Regions from separate parts of the Agarivorans gilvus genome, predicted to be linked through region 2. Evidence: predicted binding sites of a transcription regulator. Region 2 holds the regulator's gene; each other region holds the start of a gene.

Region 1 (4,432 bases), 1.1 Mb from region 2:
TTTCGCTAAAGGACCGTCCAAATTGGTAATAGCCAGAAATTTTATTCGCCATCGTCTACCTAACGTAGGCAGCCAATTTGTATTGTTTCTGGCTGCGGGAGTCTTCTCTGCGGGCATAAAATCACTGCTTAGCGCTTACCCTGATTTATTAAACTTACAAGACTTAGGCTTTTCCGCGTTGAGCTTTGCTCTGATCCTAGCCATGATGATTATCGCAGGTATGTTAGGTGTGCATCCGGTGGTAAGCATTGCCGTGGCCAGCCCCTTGTTACTCCCCCTTGAACCAGACCCCAGCCAACTCGGCTTCTTATTTCTTAGCTCTTGGGCGATATCAGCAGGCAGTAGTCCACTATCTGGCGTAGGCCTAACCATGATGTCGCGCTACCAATTCTCCAGCCGCCAACTGCTGAAAAACAATTGGCACTACGCGGTACTGATGTGGCTGATATGCTCTGGGATGAACGCGCTGTTTATGTAGCAGGTGCAAGGCACTAAAGTGAGTTTGTTTAAACAAAATCTAAACCTGCTCATTTCAAATTACCCGCTTTAGAGAAACGACCTTGCAATCTTTGCACTCTATTTATAATTTTATTAATATATCGAAGTTTTTTGATAGTAATGGATTTACAATGCCAACGATTCAATTTGCAAACTTATGGAAGAACCACCCTTACCCTAAAAGCCCCTGCAATACTTCTCTATTTGAAAATCAATGTGCAATTAGAATGGGAGTTGCTCTTGAAAAATCAGGTATAGATACAAGTGGTTTTGACAAGAAATTCCCTCAACGCCGATGCTATCCAGGGTTAAAGCATTCTCCAAGACACATTCTAGCAGCTCAAGAACTGGCCAGTTGGTTGGACAGTCCTCCTTACTTCTTTGGCACAAAAGAAATAATAAAAACCAATAGAGCAGCAAAGCTAAAGCATCGTAAAGGGATTATATTTGTCCAAAATGGCTGGGGCAGTACTGACCACATTGATGTTTGGAATGGTACAGATATGAAAGGTGGTGCTCCAGACTGGATTGATTACGGCGATGCTATTTGGTTTTGGGAAATGAAATCATGAAAAAATTCTTTGTCTGCGTAATGCTGTTAACTTCTTATACCAACGCGAATGAACCCATGCTGCCAGATTTATCAGGCGACGATACATGCGTTATCACCTCCATGAAAAAAGTTATTAACACTCCTTTAAAACCCGATTGCACTTGGTCTATTAATATCGACGGTACCCTTAAAACAAAAACGATAAACGGCGCCGAAATAGCAGTGTTAATAGGAAAAGCAATATCTAAAAATGAGCAAGCAGAATGGAATGTTGAAAACTTAAGCCACTGCTCATTGCAGTCTATAGGAGTTAAGCTTGACAAGAATGGCAGTCCCGAGTCCGTCGGTAAACCATTAAATGGTTTACTAATTTGTAGCGAGCTACACATTGATACCAAGGTTTACTTGAGCTACTGGAAGTAAGGTATGTTTCATACAAATTGTTGTTTGTAGCTACATAAAAGCCTAGCATTGCTAGGCTTTTTATCACTTCGCAGCATTAGCAGCTAAGCAGGTACAGCCGCTTCTGGACGCACGCCAAGAGTATGGCAAATGGCATAGGAAAGCTCGGAGCGATTTAAGGTATAGAAATGGAAGTCTTGCACACCTTCACGCGATAATACTTTAACCATCTCTATCGCCACACTGGCCCCGACTAAATTACGGGTGGTTTGATCATTTTCCAAACCAGCAAATTGGCTATGCAGCCACTTAGGCACTTTAACGTTGGCGAAGGAAGCAAATTTCTTCAGGGTATTATAATTCGATACCGGCAAGATACCGGGAACAATTTCACCTTCAATGCCAATGGCCGCACAACGGTCACGAAAACGCAGGTAGCTTTCTACATCAAAAAAGAACTGGGTAATGGCACGATTGGCTCCGGCATCCATTTTACGCTTTAGCGCCAACAGATCCGCTTGAGCACTTTTCGCTTCGGGATGCACCTCCGGATAGGCGGCGACCGAGATGTCAAAATCAGCCTCTTCTTTTAATAAGGCAACTAAGTCGTTGGCATACATTTGCGGTTTTGCCGCACCTTGAGGCAAATCACCACGTAACGCCACAATGTGTTTAATACCACTTTGCCAGTAATCTCGGGCAATTTGGCGCAACTCATCGGGAGTAGAATCAATACAAGTTAAATGCGGTGCAGCTGCCAATCCGGTACGCTCTTTTATCGCCTTAATCACCTTATGGGTGCGGTCACGCGTGCCCGAGTTAGCTCCGTAAGTCACCGAAACAAACTTAGGTTTAAGGGTTTGCAAACGCTCAATCGAGGCCCACAGAGTTTGCTCCATCGTCTCGGTAGTAGGTGGAAAAAACTCAAACGAGACATTAATAGCTCGATTCAGTTCACTGAGACTTTGGTTTAGTGTTTCGATATGTTGTGCGTGCTGGAATCCCATGACCTTCTCCATAAAAGACATTTAGACGTCTATACCGCTAGATAATAAAGAGAAGTTCATCTTAGTCAATCTTGTTCAGCTTCAACTTAGCTTTAGATGAATTTTTTTCAACATCAGATAATTCATCCTTCTCAGCTAAACAAAACCATTAGCTAATCCTCGAACGGCTGGTATTGGATAACATTAACCCACCACTCTTTGACTCCCGAGGGCGTCTTAACCAATACCTCGTCATCCACCTGCTTACCAATTAAGGCGCGCGCCATCGGTGAATCAATAGTGATATATCCTAGCTTGGGGTCAATTTCGTCGGTACCGACGATGCGATAACGGACAATATCGCCAGCTTCGTTTTCCAACTCTACCCAAGCACCAAAAAATACTTTGCCATTTTGCTGGGGGTGATGGTCAACAATCTCCAGTGCATCTAAACGCTTAGTTAAAAAGCGTAAGCGCGAATCTATACGGCGCAGTTCTCGCTTGCCTTCTTTATACTCGGCATTCTCCGAACGGTCGCCCAGAGCAGCCGCTTCCGATACCGCTTGGGTTACTTCAGGACGCTTAACCTTCCAAAGGTATTTGAGTTCTTGGTCAAGTTTATGCCAGCCGGCACGAGTAATAAGATTGGATTTCATGGTGCTCATAGAAAAAGGCCTGAATCGTCAATTATAAACGACTCAGGCCCAACAATAACCAGCTTAATTAACCCACCCTAGCTTGAGTGGTTTCGCGTTTAACCAGCTCAATAGGAGGAATACGGAAGTTATGAGCTTCGCCGCCATTTAACATGTCTAAAATGGTTAATGCCGCCGCATAGCCTGTATCAAAAATTGGCTGACGCACGGTAGTTAGCGGCGGAATAAAGAAAGCCGAGCTGGGAATATCATCAAAGCCAATTACCGACACCCGCTCTGGCACCGCTCGCTTCGCTTGATATAAAGCCTGCATAGCTCCATAAGCAGTTAAATCATTTGCCGCAAAAATAGCAGTAAATGGACGCTTACTGGCTAACAAACGCTGCACTGCGTCGAAGCCCCCCTGTTCGGTAAAGTCCCCTTGCTCAACTAGCTGTAATTTCACTGGCAAGCCTGCATGCTCCATAGCTTGGCAGTAGCCCTCGTAACGCTGCTGAGTATCGGGGTGACCTTTGGCCCCTTTAATGTGCACAATATCTTGATGGCCAAGTTGAATCAGGTGGTTAGTGGCCATGTAAGCGCCCACCGAGTTTTCGATTTTAATCGAACGCAAACGCGGCGATTCTAAAGCCCGCCCTAAGGCAACTATCGGCCGTTTTTTTGAAAATTCAAGCAGTTGTTCATCACTTAACCCACCGGTGACGATGATGATGCCATCCACCGAGCGCGACAAGAGCAACTGCATCGACTCCATCTCTTCTTCACTATTCCAGTGGCCAGTAACAATGATATGAGAATAGCCCTGAGCGAGTAACACCTCTTCGATGCCGTTTAGGATAGATGAATAGAAAGGGCTGTCGGGATCTTGCACCAATACACCAATGGTCATAGTTCGGCTGCTGGAACTTACTCCCGTTTGCTGCCCTGGTTTATAGCCTAACTCGGCCATCGCAGCTTGAATTTGCTTGCGCTTAGCATCTGATACATAGGTAGTCTGGTTCATAAACCGAGATACTGTACTAGGTGATACTCCGGCTAAGGCTGCGACATCGTATACGGTTGAACGCTGTCCTACTTTATTTTTATCTTTCACGTTTATTCTCTGACAACTAACTCGAGTCCGCATTTTATCTCTCTTTTTTTTACATGCCTATAACAGTCGGTAACAGAAGAGATAAAACTTCCTACGACCACTATATACGTGAAATGCTTAAAGCACTTGTTTCAAATAAAATTGAGCGATAGAACACAGTAACAGATCACATTCTTACGCTCTTATTTTTACAACATCTATGATTAAAACTCAAAAAAACAAGCAAGAAAGGCCAGCAATAAGC
Region 2 (4,432 bases):
GAAAATCGATCAGCGCCGCTAAGGCTTCAGCCGCCGCATTATCGGCTTGCTTCGCCAGCTCAATAATATTCAATAAACGATTAGTGGTTTTGCCGGCAGCAGAAACCACGATGAGATCTTGTTTCTGGCTATGTTCCTGAACAATTGCCGCCACGCGTTTAAAACAATCGGCATCGGCCAAGCTACTGCCACCAAATTTATGTACATGCCTAGTTACCGACATGGTTAACCTCTCTATCTATGCTGGCTAGACTACAAGTGAGCAAAGGCCTGCTGTAAATCATTGACTAAATCTTGGGCGTCTTCTAAGCCCACAGACACCCGTAATAAGTGCTGAGAAATCCCCGCTTCCGCCAAGGCCTCAGCCGACATCGCTGCATGGGTCATAGTGGCAGGGTGAGCAATCAAGGTCTCAACACCACCTAAAGACTCCGCCAAAGAAAACAGCTTTAACTGTTTAAGGAAAGCCGCCATTTTGCTTTCATCTACGTTCAGCTCGAAACTAAACATAGCACCAAAGCCCGCTTGTTGGGCTTTAGCTAAAGCATGACCGGGGTGCTCTGCCAAGCCAGGGTAGTAAATTGCGCTAACTAAAGGCTGCTGTTGCAAACAAGCAACTAGGGCTTGGGCATTTTGTTGGTGCACGTTCATGCGTGCTTTAAGAGTGCGCAGGCCACGCAAGGTAAGATAAGAGTCGAAGGCTGAACCGGTTAAGCCCAAACAGTTCGCCCACCACGCTAAGTGTTCAGCCAATTCGGCATCTGCAGCCACCACCATGCCCGCTACTACGTCAGAATGGCCATTGATATATTTGGTCGCCGAATGCACCACTATATCGGCTCCCAGCAAAATCGGATTTTGTAAGGCAGGAGATAAAAAGGTATTGTCTACCACCAACAAAGCGCCAACCGCATGGGCTTGAGCCGCGATAGCTTGAATATCAACAATTCTTAACAAAGGATTACTGGGCGTTTCTAACCACACTAATTTAGGTTTCTTGGCTAACAACGCGCTTAAAGCTTGCTGATCATTTTGGTCGACAAAGGCCACTTCAAAGGCATTTTTCTTGGCTAAGCTATCGAACAAGCGATAGCTACCACCGTAGCAATCATGAGGCGCCACCAACAAATCTCCAGGCTCAAGCAACGCGGTAAGCAAATTCACCGCCGACATACCGGTATTGGTTATCACCGCCCCTGCACCATGTTCCAGATCAGCAATCGCTTGGGCTAACAATTGACGAGTAGGGTTACCTGAGCGGCTATAGTCAAACTGTCGCTTCTGGTTAAAGTCAGCAAAACTATAATTACTCGACAAATAAATAGGTGGCACTATCGCCCCATGTTGGCTGTCACTTTCTATACCACTGCGCACCGCAATGGTTGCTGCCTGAAGATCTTTTAAAGACATGGCTGATTTACTCCCTCAAAATATCCTGCCACTTTACCACTAGCAAAAAGGACGTCAACACTTCTAGACGTCTAAATGTCTTTGCTGTTGGATTGCTAAGTGACATTTCCCCCGTTACAATAGGGTTTCTTTAGTTTGGTGTGTATTGCAAATATGTCGACAGATTGGAACGGTGAGTGGATCAGCCCCTATGCTGAACACGGAAAAAAAAGCGAACAAGTAAAAAAAATCACAGTATCAATTCCTTTAAAGGTATTAAAGATACTCACAGATGAGCGTACCCGCAGACAAATTAATAACTTGCGCCATGCCACCAACAGTGAGTTACTCTGCGAGGCCTTCTTGCACGCTTATACTGGTCAACCCCTCCCTGACGATAGCGACCTAGAAAAAGACAAACCCGATCCGGCCTTAGAAAAAGCCGCCCTAGCCGAGCAAGATAAAGAAGAATAAGATACTCGGAAGCCGCTCATTTAGCGGCTTTTTTCTAAGTGAACCTAAACGCATTGAATTTAGATGAATAGCTAGTTAATAAAGTCTAGCTAACTTCATTATTTAATAAGGAGTATTTGATTTCAGCTGCCTATATTGATAAAAATATAAGTTTACACATCGGAGTCAAACGTGAACCTTCAAACAATAACAGCTGCTCAAAGAAAACAATTAGAAACTAAGTGTGCTAACAGATTAAACTGGACTGATGGTGGACACTGGATAGGCAGAGGAAAAGCGCCTAATTGCTTTGTTCGACAGAAATCTACCAGCACTAAATCACATACTTATAAATTCCCAACAGATGAAAGCGCCACTCGCTGGAACATGGAATGGGAAAAAACCATTCGCCAAGCTGGCCACTTTGGTACTGCTTTATTAACCGTTGGAGTAACAGTAGCTACAAGTGGTTTTGGAGGAATGGCGATTGGAACATTGGCAGCCATTGCAAAGGACGAATTACAAGCTCAAATACCTTACCCAAGAATGGCAAGAGGCTGGACTTATGAGCTTATCTTCACCCATGAATTCTCTTATTCCCCCACCCGTATATGGCGAGAATACTTACTCAAACCATAACGACAATAACCAAAGACTTTAAGGGCAACGTAATTAATACCTCTAAACATTCTAGTCAACATGCACTAAAGGATCTTCCTGATGGGCTAGGACGAATGTTGGCAACCGCACCATCTACAAAAACCAGTTCGAATTACTAGTTTACTTTCACTCGCCTATGCTTGATTACATCATAGGCGACTGAAAAAACAATTAGGCAATGTGCAAGTACTAGATCCGAAGTACTATCAATAAAATACCAAGACAGTCCGCTACACAACGCCGCTACAACAATTAACCAAAAAACTCTGCGCTTTAACAACACCAAACTCTCCGTGTGCTTACCAAGTATGATTTATGGTTCGACTTTAACATTGTGCTTTTGAGCACTCCACAATTATTGACCATATTATTCATAAAAATCTAAGCTAAAGACAGTCATATTTCGCCTTCGGTGACATCATTAAGCTTCACCGACCATAGCTTAGCAAAAAGGTGGCAGTAACTATGCGGTAAGAATAAAGAAAGAAAAACAATACGGTAATTTTGACTTCTTCGTTCGATATACTTATCTAACATTTTCCACGACCTACAAAAAGACAAACCCGATCCCGCTTTAGAAAAAGCCACCCTAGCCGAACAAGATAACGACGATTAACCGCCCTTAAGCTCGGCTATTCCTTTCGCTTAAGCGGGCTAGCTAAGTCGACTAGCTGATGCCTCGGCGGGTAAATTTGTTACTCGCTGAGCAAGTGACTTAAGCTGCTTTCTGTCCAACATCACCACCGCCTTTAGCGCCACTGGCTATTTCCCACAGACGCGCCGCTGTTCTTAAGTCATAATGCAGCAAGGCTTAGAGTTTGCTCGCAAAAACCAAGAATAAAACTCTCGCTTTCTGATACTAGCCGTTTTCAGCGTCTAACCAGTGAAGTAAACTATGCCGCAACGCAAACACCATAGAAAAAGATAATAAAGGGACCTATTTATGAAACTACATGCTGTGTTAAAAACCATGCTATTAAGCGCAAGTTTGGCGGTCAGTTCACTGCATGCCGAACCTGTTTACGTGGTATCCACCGCCATTGTTGAACACCCAGCCTTAGATGCCGTACGTGATGGCATTAAAACTTACTTAGAAGAGCACGGCTACGCAGGTGATAAAATGAGATTCACCTACGAAAGCGCTCAAGGTCAGCCCGCTATCGCGGCCCAAATTGCTCGTAAGTTAGTGGGCGAACAACCCGATGTGATTGTGGCCATTGCCACACCTTCAGCCCAAGCAGCCGTTAGCGCTAGCCAAGATATCCCAGTGGTGTTTTCGGTGGTTACCGACCCTGTTGGCGCTAAAGTAGTACCCAGCTTAAACCAGCCTGGCAGTAACGTGACAGGCTTGAGTGACATGGTGAATGTGAAACAACACCTCGCATTAATGAAAGAATTTCTCCCCGAGCTAAAACGCATTGGCATTCCGTTTAATCCCGGCGAAGCTAACTCCGTTGCCATTGTTGAAGCAATGAAAGCCGCGGCCGCAGAGATGGGCATTGAGGTGATAGAGTCTGCTGCCCCTAAATCATCCGATGTAATGATTGCCGCCAAGCAACTCGTAGGCAAAGCGGAAGCGATTTACTGTTCAACCGACAACACCATTATTAGTGCTTTTGAATCGGTAGTAAAAGTGGGTATTGATGCTCAAATCCCGGTGTTTGCCGCCGATACCGCCTCGGTTGAACGTGGCGCAGTAGCCGCCGTGGGTTACGATTACGCCGACTTAGGTCATCAAACTGGTGAATTGGTATTGCGCGTATTACAGGGCGAAAAACCGGGTGATATCGACGTAAAAATGGCCGAAGGTACCAACTTATTCATTAACTCTAAAATGGCCCAGCGCATGGGTGTGACCATTCCGCAAAGTGTGCAACAGCGCGCCAATAAAATTTACTAATCATAAGGCGAGTTCATGTCTACTTTTGCT
Region 3 (4,432 bases), 1.4 Mb from region 2:
AAAAATAATCGGCACATTGTCACAAAGAGAGGACTAAAACTGCAACCCATTCTTGAGGCTTTTTCACGGAAAAGCTAAAAAAACAATGAAAATGACCAAATAAGTCAGCTTTATTCTGAGCAAAACCGCCAAAACCCAAAAGCTCACCACAAATTCTGTGTATAAGCGAGAGCTGCCGAACAGGCGCAGAATTTTTACCCAAGGACAACGCCAGTTACAAAACAATTAACTGTAAAAATATTAATCAAATGAATTGATTGACAGCGATCACATTTCTTTGATTACAATCATGTGTGTAGAATGAAAAATTCCGTACCCTACTGGCGCCTCTCGAGCTAGGTGTAAAGTAAGCAATAACAGCGCTCACGATTAAAGGATTAGCTTAATTCTCGGTAAGCCACAGGCAAGCAACTTACCTCCCCATTACCACTGCTATTCTTTTTCTTGCTAGTTAACGCTCCACCCGGCTCAGCGCATATGCAATGTGTAGCCAGAGGACACAAAGGCGATGAGTAGGACTTCAGCTCATCGACAATCGAACATCGAATCGCGCTAAACATATTAAGGTTTTAAAGAATAAATGCCTAAATCACCCAATTTTCGGTTTTTTCAAGGTGGATTACTGAAACACCGCGCCACACCTCTGTTTTACACCACACGCTATGACTACATGATTCTAATTGGGCTATCGGGAATTATTGGTGGTGTGGTTGGCTTGGTGATTTCCTTATTTGAGCAAGCGATTCAATTAATAGGTGCATTTCGATTAGATTTATTCGCAGGCAGCGAGCTAAACCCCGTCTTAGTCATTGCAGGAGCGGCTTTAGTAGGCGCAGCGATGACCGCCTTTGGCTTTTGGCTCACCGCCCGTTTTGCTCCAGAGGCTGCTGGAAGCGGTATTCCCCACCTAGAAGGCGCGCTAGATGGCCTGCACCATATTCGCTGGAGACGAGTGCTCCCGATTAAATTTATTGCCGGCGCATTTACCATTAGCTCAGGCATGATCTTAGGTCGCGAAGGCCCTTCTATTCAAATTGGCGGCTCAGTGGGAAATATGTTTGCCGGCAGTGCTAAACGTTACCAGCATGCCACTCATATTCTTACCGCCTCAGGCGCGGCCGCAGGTTTAGCCGCAGCCTTTAACGCTCCCTTAGCTGGAATACTGTTTGTTATTGAGGAAATGCGCCCGCAGTTTCGTTACAACATTACCTCTTTTAAATGCGTCACCGTGGCCAGTGCTGTGGCCACTATCGTAATGCGAGCCTTACATGGCCAAGACGCCGTCATGGATGTCCCCCACTTTGACGTTCCCTCTTTAGTATCTTTGAGTTTTTTCCTGTTTCTCGGGATTATCTTTGGCATCGTGGGGGTGTATTTCAATAAATGGATTTTATATACCACCGATAAAGTCAGCCAAATGCAGGCGAGCAAGGTAAGCCGAGTGGTCATCACCGGCGCGCTGTTTGGTGCAGTGTTCGCTATGCTGCAACAGTTTAGCCCTTCACTGACTGGCGGCGGCATTGAGTTAATTACCGAGCTATTTTTACACCCTACTACTTGGGGCATCTTGCTGCTTATTTTTGCCCTGCGTTTATTTGCTACCATCGCCTGTTTCGCTTCAGCAGCTCCTGGTGGCGTATTTGCGCCCATGTTAGCCTTGGGCACCTTATTGGGATTAGCCTACGGCAACTTCATGGCAATATATTTCCCAGATTTAATTCCCCAACCAGGAATTTTCGCCATAGCGGGCATGGGGGCCTTATTTGCCGCAACGGTAAGAGCACCGGTAACGGGGATTATTTTGGTGGTAGAAATGACCGACAACTACCAGCTTATTTTGCCGCTGTTAGTCACCTGTATGGGCGCCACCTTGATTGCTCAGATCCTCAAAGGTAAACCACTGTATTCTGAGCTACTTAAACAATCCCTTAGAAATAATCCCGAAATTAAACGCCAAGCCAACGAAGCAAAAGAAGCCAAAGAAGCCAAAGAAGAGAGCTGAGCCTAGCTCCCCGCCCCGTTCCATTTTCGCACTACCAGATTAAACACCCTGGTAGTGCAAATAAATTTGATAAATTTAATTTGCGAACTAAAATAGACGTCCAGATGGTAATACATCCATACGTTTAAAATTTAATTGACGAGATCGAAACATGGCTACTCATTTATTTACTTCAGAATCTGTTTCTGAAGGACATCCCGACAAAATTGCTGACCAAATTTCAGATGCAGTGCTGGACGCAATTTTAACGCAGGATCCCAAGGCCCGTGTAGCCTGTGAGACCTACGTCAAAACCGGCATGGTAATGGTGGGCGGAGAAATCACCACCTCTGCTTGGGTTGATATTGAAGAATTAGCTCGCAGCACCGTGCGCGAAATTGGTTATACCCATTCAGATATGGGCTTCGACGCCGACTCTTGTGCAGTCCTTAACGTAGTAGGTAAGCAAAGCCCCGATATTAATCAAGGTGTTGACCGCTCCCGCCCAGAAGACCAAGGTGCTGGCGACCAAGGTTTAATGTTTGGTTACGCCACCAACGAAACCGAAGTATTAATGCCTGCGCCAATTACTTACTCACACCTATTGGTAAAACGCCAAGCTGAAGTACGTAAGAATGGCACCCTTGACTGGTTACGCCCCGATGCTAAATCACAGGTCACCTTTGCCTATGAGAATGGCATTATTACCGGTGTAGACGCTGTGGTTCTATCTACCCAACACTGTGACAGCATTTCAACTGCCGATTTACGTGAAGCAGTAATGGAAGAAATCATCAAACCAGTATTACCAGAGCAATGGCTTACCAAAGACACTCAATTCCACATTAACCCAACTGGTCGCTTCGTAATTGGCGGGCCAATGGGCGACTGTGGTCTAACCGGTCGTAAAATCATTGTAGACACCTACGGTGGTATGGCGCGTCATGGCGGCGGTGCCTTCTCCGGTAAAGATCCATCAAAAGTAGACCGCAGCGCCGCTTATGCTGGTCGTTATGTAGCGAAAAACATTGTTGCTGCTGGGCTTGCCGACCGCTGTGAAATCCAAGTGTCTTACGCGATTGGTGTAGCAGAACCCACTTCCATTAGCATCGAAACCTTTGGCACTGGCAAACTGTCAGAAGACAAATTGATTGCCCTAGTACGCAAGCACTTCGATCTTCGCCCTTACGGCATTCTAAAAATGCTTGATTTAGAACGTCCAATTTATCAAGCCACCGCGGCCTACGGTCACTTTGGCCGTGAAGAATTCCCTTGGGAAAAAACCGATAAAGCAGAGCAGCTAAAGAGTGAAGCCGGCCTTTAAGCCCGCTGTTCACTAGCTAAAATAAGCCGAAAGGGTATAGTTCCTTTCGGCTTTTTATTTTCCAAACCGTAGGCCGGCTAATGCAGCAACTTCAGCACCGCGTCGAGCAATGTTTCTTACTCTCAGAGCAGTATTTTAAGCAGCCTTTTGCCCGACCGGAAATAGTCCTTTCACAACGCCTGAGTAAAGTGGCAGGCAGTGCCAACCTCAGCCAATGGCGCTTGCGCTTTAATGCTCACTTTTATGCGCAAGATTGTGAAGATTTTTTACGCCATACCGTGCCCCATGAAGTGGCGCATTTAATCTGTCATGCACTCTACGGCCGAGTTAAGCCTCACGGCAAAGAATGGCAAAGCATAATGCTTAAGGTCTTCAATTGCCCTCCACACACCACCCATCGCTATTCCCTTTCTGAGATGCCGATGAAAAGCTTTACTTATCAATGTGCCTGTCAGCAGCATCAACTTGGCATACGCCGCCATAACAAGGTGTTACAAGGAGCCCAATATTGTTGTAAGCAATGCCGTCAGCGGCTGATTTTTCAACACAATAGTTAAGGGCTTAATAGGCTACGCTCTAGGAATCTGCAGACAATAGGTTTATTCTTTGCCAGTCAAGTAGCTAGCTCTCGCAGTCTCAAAATGGAGTCGACTTTCCACCATGCGAATTCCCCGTATTTATCATTCTCAAGCTCTGTCACTGGAGCAATTAGTTGAACTTGAAGCCGATGCAGCCAACCATGTCGGTCGAGTGCTTCGAATGGAAGCAGGCCAAATGCTTGAACTGTTTAATAACGATGGTAACAACTACGCAGCCAGCATTGAGCAAGCCAATAAAAAACAAGTCACGGTAAAAATTACCGCGGTGACTAGCAACCCCAGCGAATCACCGCTGCGCATCCATCTTGGTCAAGTCATCTCACGCGGTGACCGTATGGAATTTACCATTCAAAAGTCAGTAGAACTGGGGGTGAATAAAATCACCCCGCTCACCAGTGAACGTTGTGGCGTGAAATTAAACCAAGAGCGTTTCGAGAAGAAGCGCCAACAGTGGCAAAAAATTGCGATAGCCGCCTGTGAACAATCTGGTCGCAGCGTAGTACCAGAAATCGCTCCGCTGCAGAGCTT

What was found. The regulator MetJ, encoded in region 2, represses methionine synthesis genes. The targets are predictions, from matches to a motif close to TAGACGTCTAGACGTCTA.
Region 1: the regulator MetJ is predicted to act here: its motif matches at 2,475-2,492, upstream of metF (methylenetetrahydrofolate reductase).
Region 3: the regulator MetJ is predicted to act here: its motif matches at 2,096-2,113, upstream of metK (methionine adenosyltransferase).

Annotation. Positions count from the first base shown of each region.
Region 1 is NZ_CP013021.1:2,095,693-2,100,124, forward strand. It holds gene AR383_RS09910 (hypothetical protein) at 1-478, shown strand, start outside; gene AR383_RS09915 (T6SS effector amidase Tae4 family protein) at 630-1,070, shown strand; gene AR383_RS09920 (hypothetical protein) at 1,067-1,474, shown strand; gene metF (methylenetetrahydrofolate reductase) at 1,558-2,460, opposite strand; gene greB (transcription elongation factor GreB) at 2,613-3,095, opposite strand; gene AR383_RS09935 (substrate-binding domain-containing protein) at 3,163-4,188, opposite strand.
Region 2 is NZ_CP013021.1:3,196,925-3,201,356, reverse strand. It holds gene metL (bifunctional aspartate kinase/homoserine dehydrogenase II) at 1-223, opposite strand, end outside; gene metB (cystathionine gamma-synthase) at 253-1,410, opposite strand; gene metJ (met regulon transcriptional regulator MetJ) at 1,564-1,863, shown strand; gene AR383_RS15075 (hypothetical protein) at 2,035-2,481, shown strand; gene AR383_RS15070 (ABC transporter substrate-binding protein) at 3,446-4,402, shown strand; gene AR383_RS15065 (ABC transporter permease) at 4,418-4,432, shown strand, end outside.
Region 3 is NZ_CP013021.1:1,811,123-1,815,554, forward strand. It holds gene clcA (H(+)/Cl(-) exchange transporter ClcA) at 581-2,002, shown strand; gene metK (methionine adenosyltransferase) at 2,154-3,305, shown strand; gene AR383_RS08465 (SprT family zinc-dependent metalloprotease) at 3,386-3,862, shown strand; gene rsmE (16S rRNA (uracil(1498)-N(3))-methyltransferase) at 3,966-4,432, shown strand, end outside.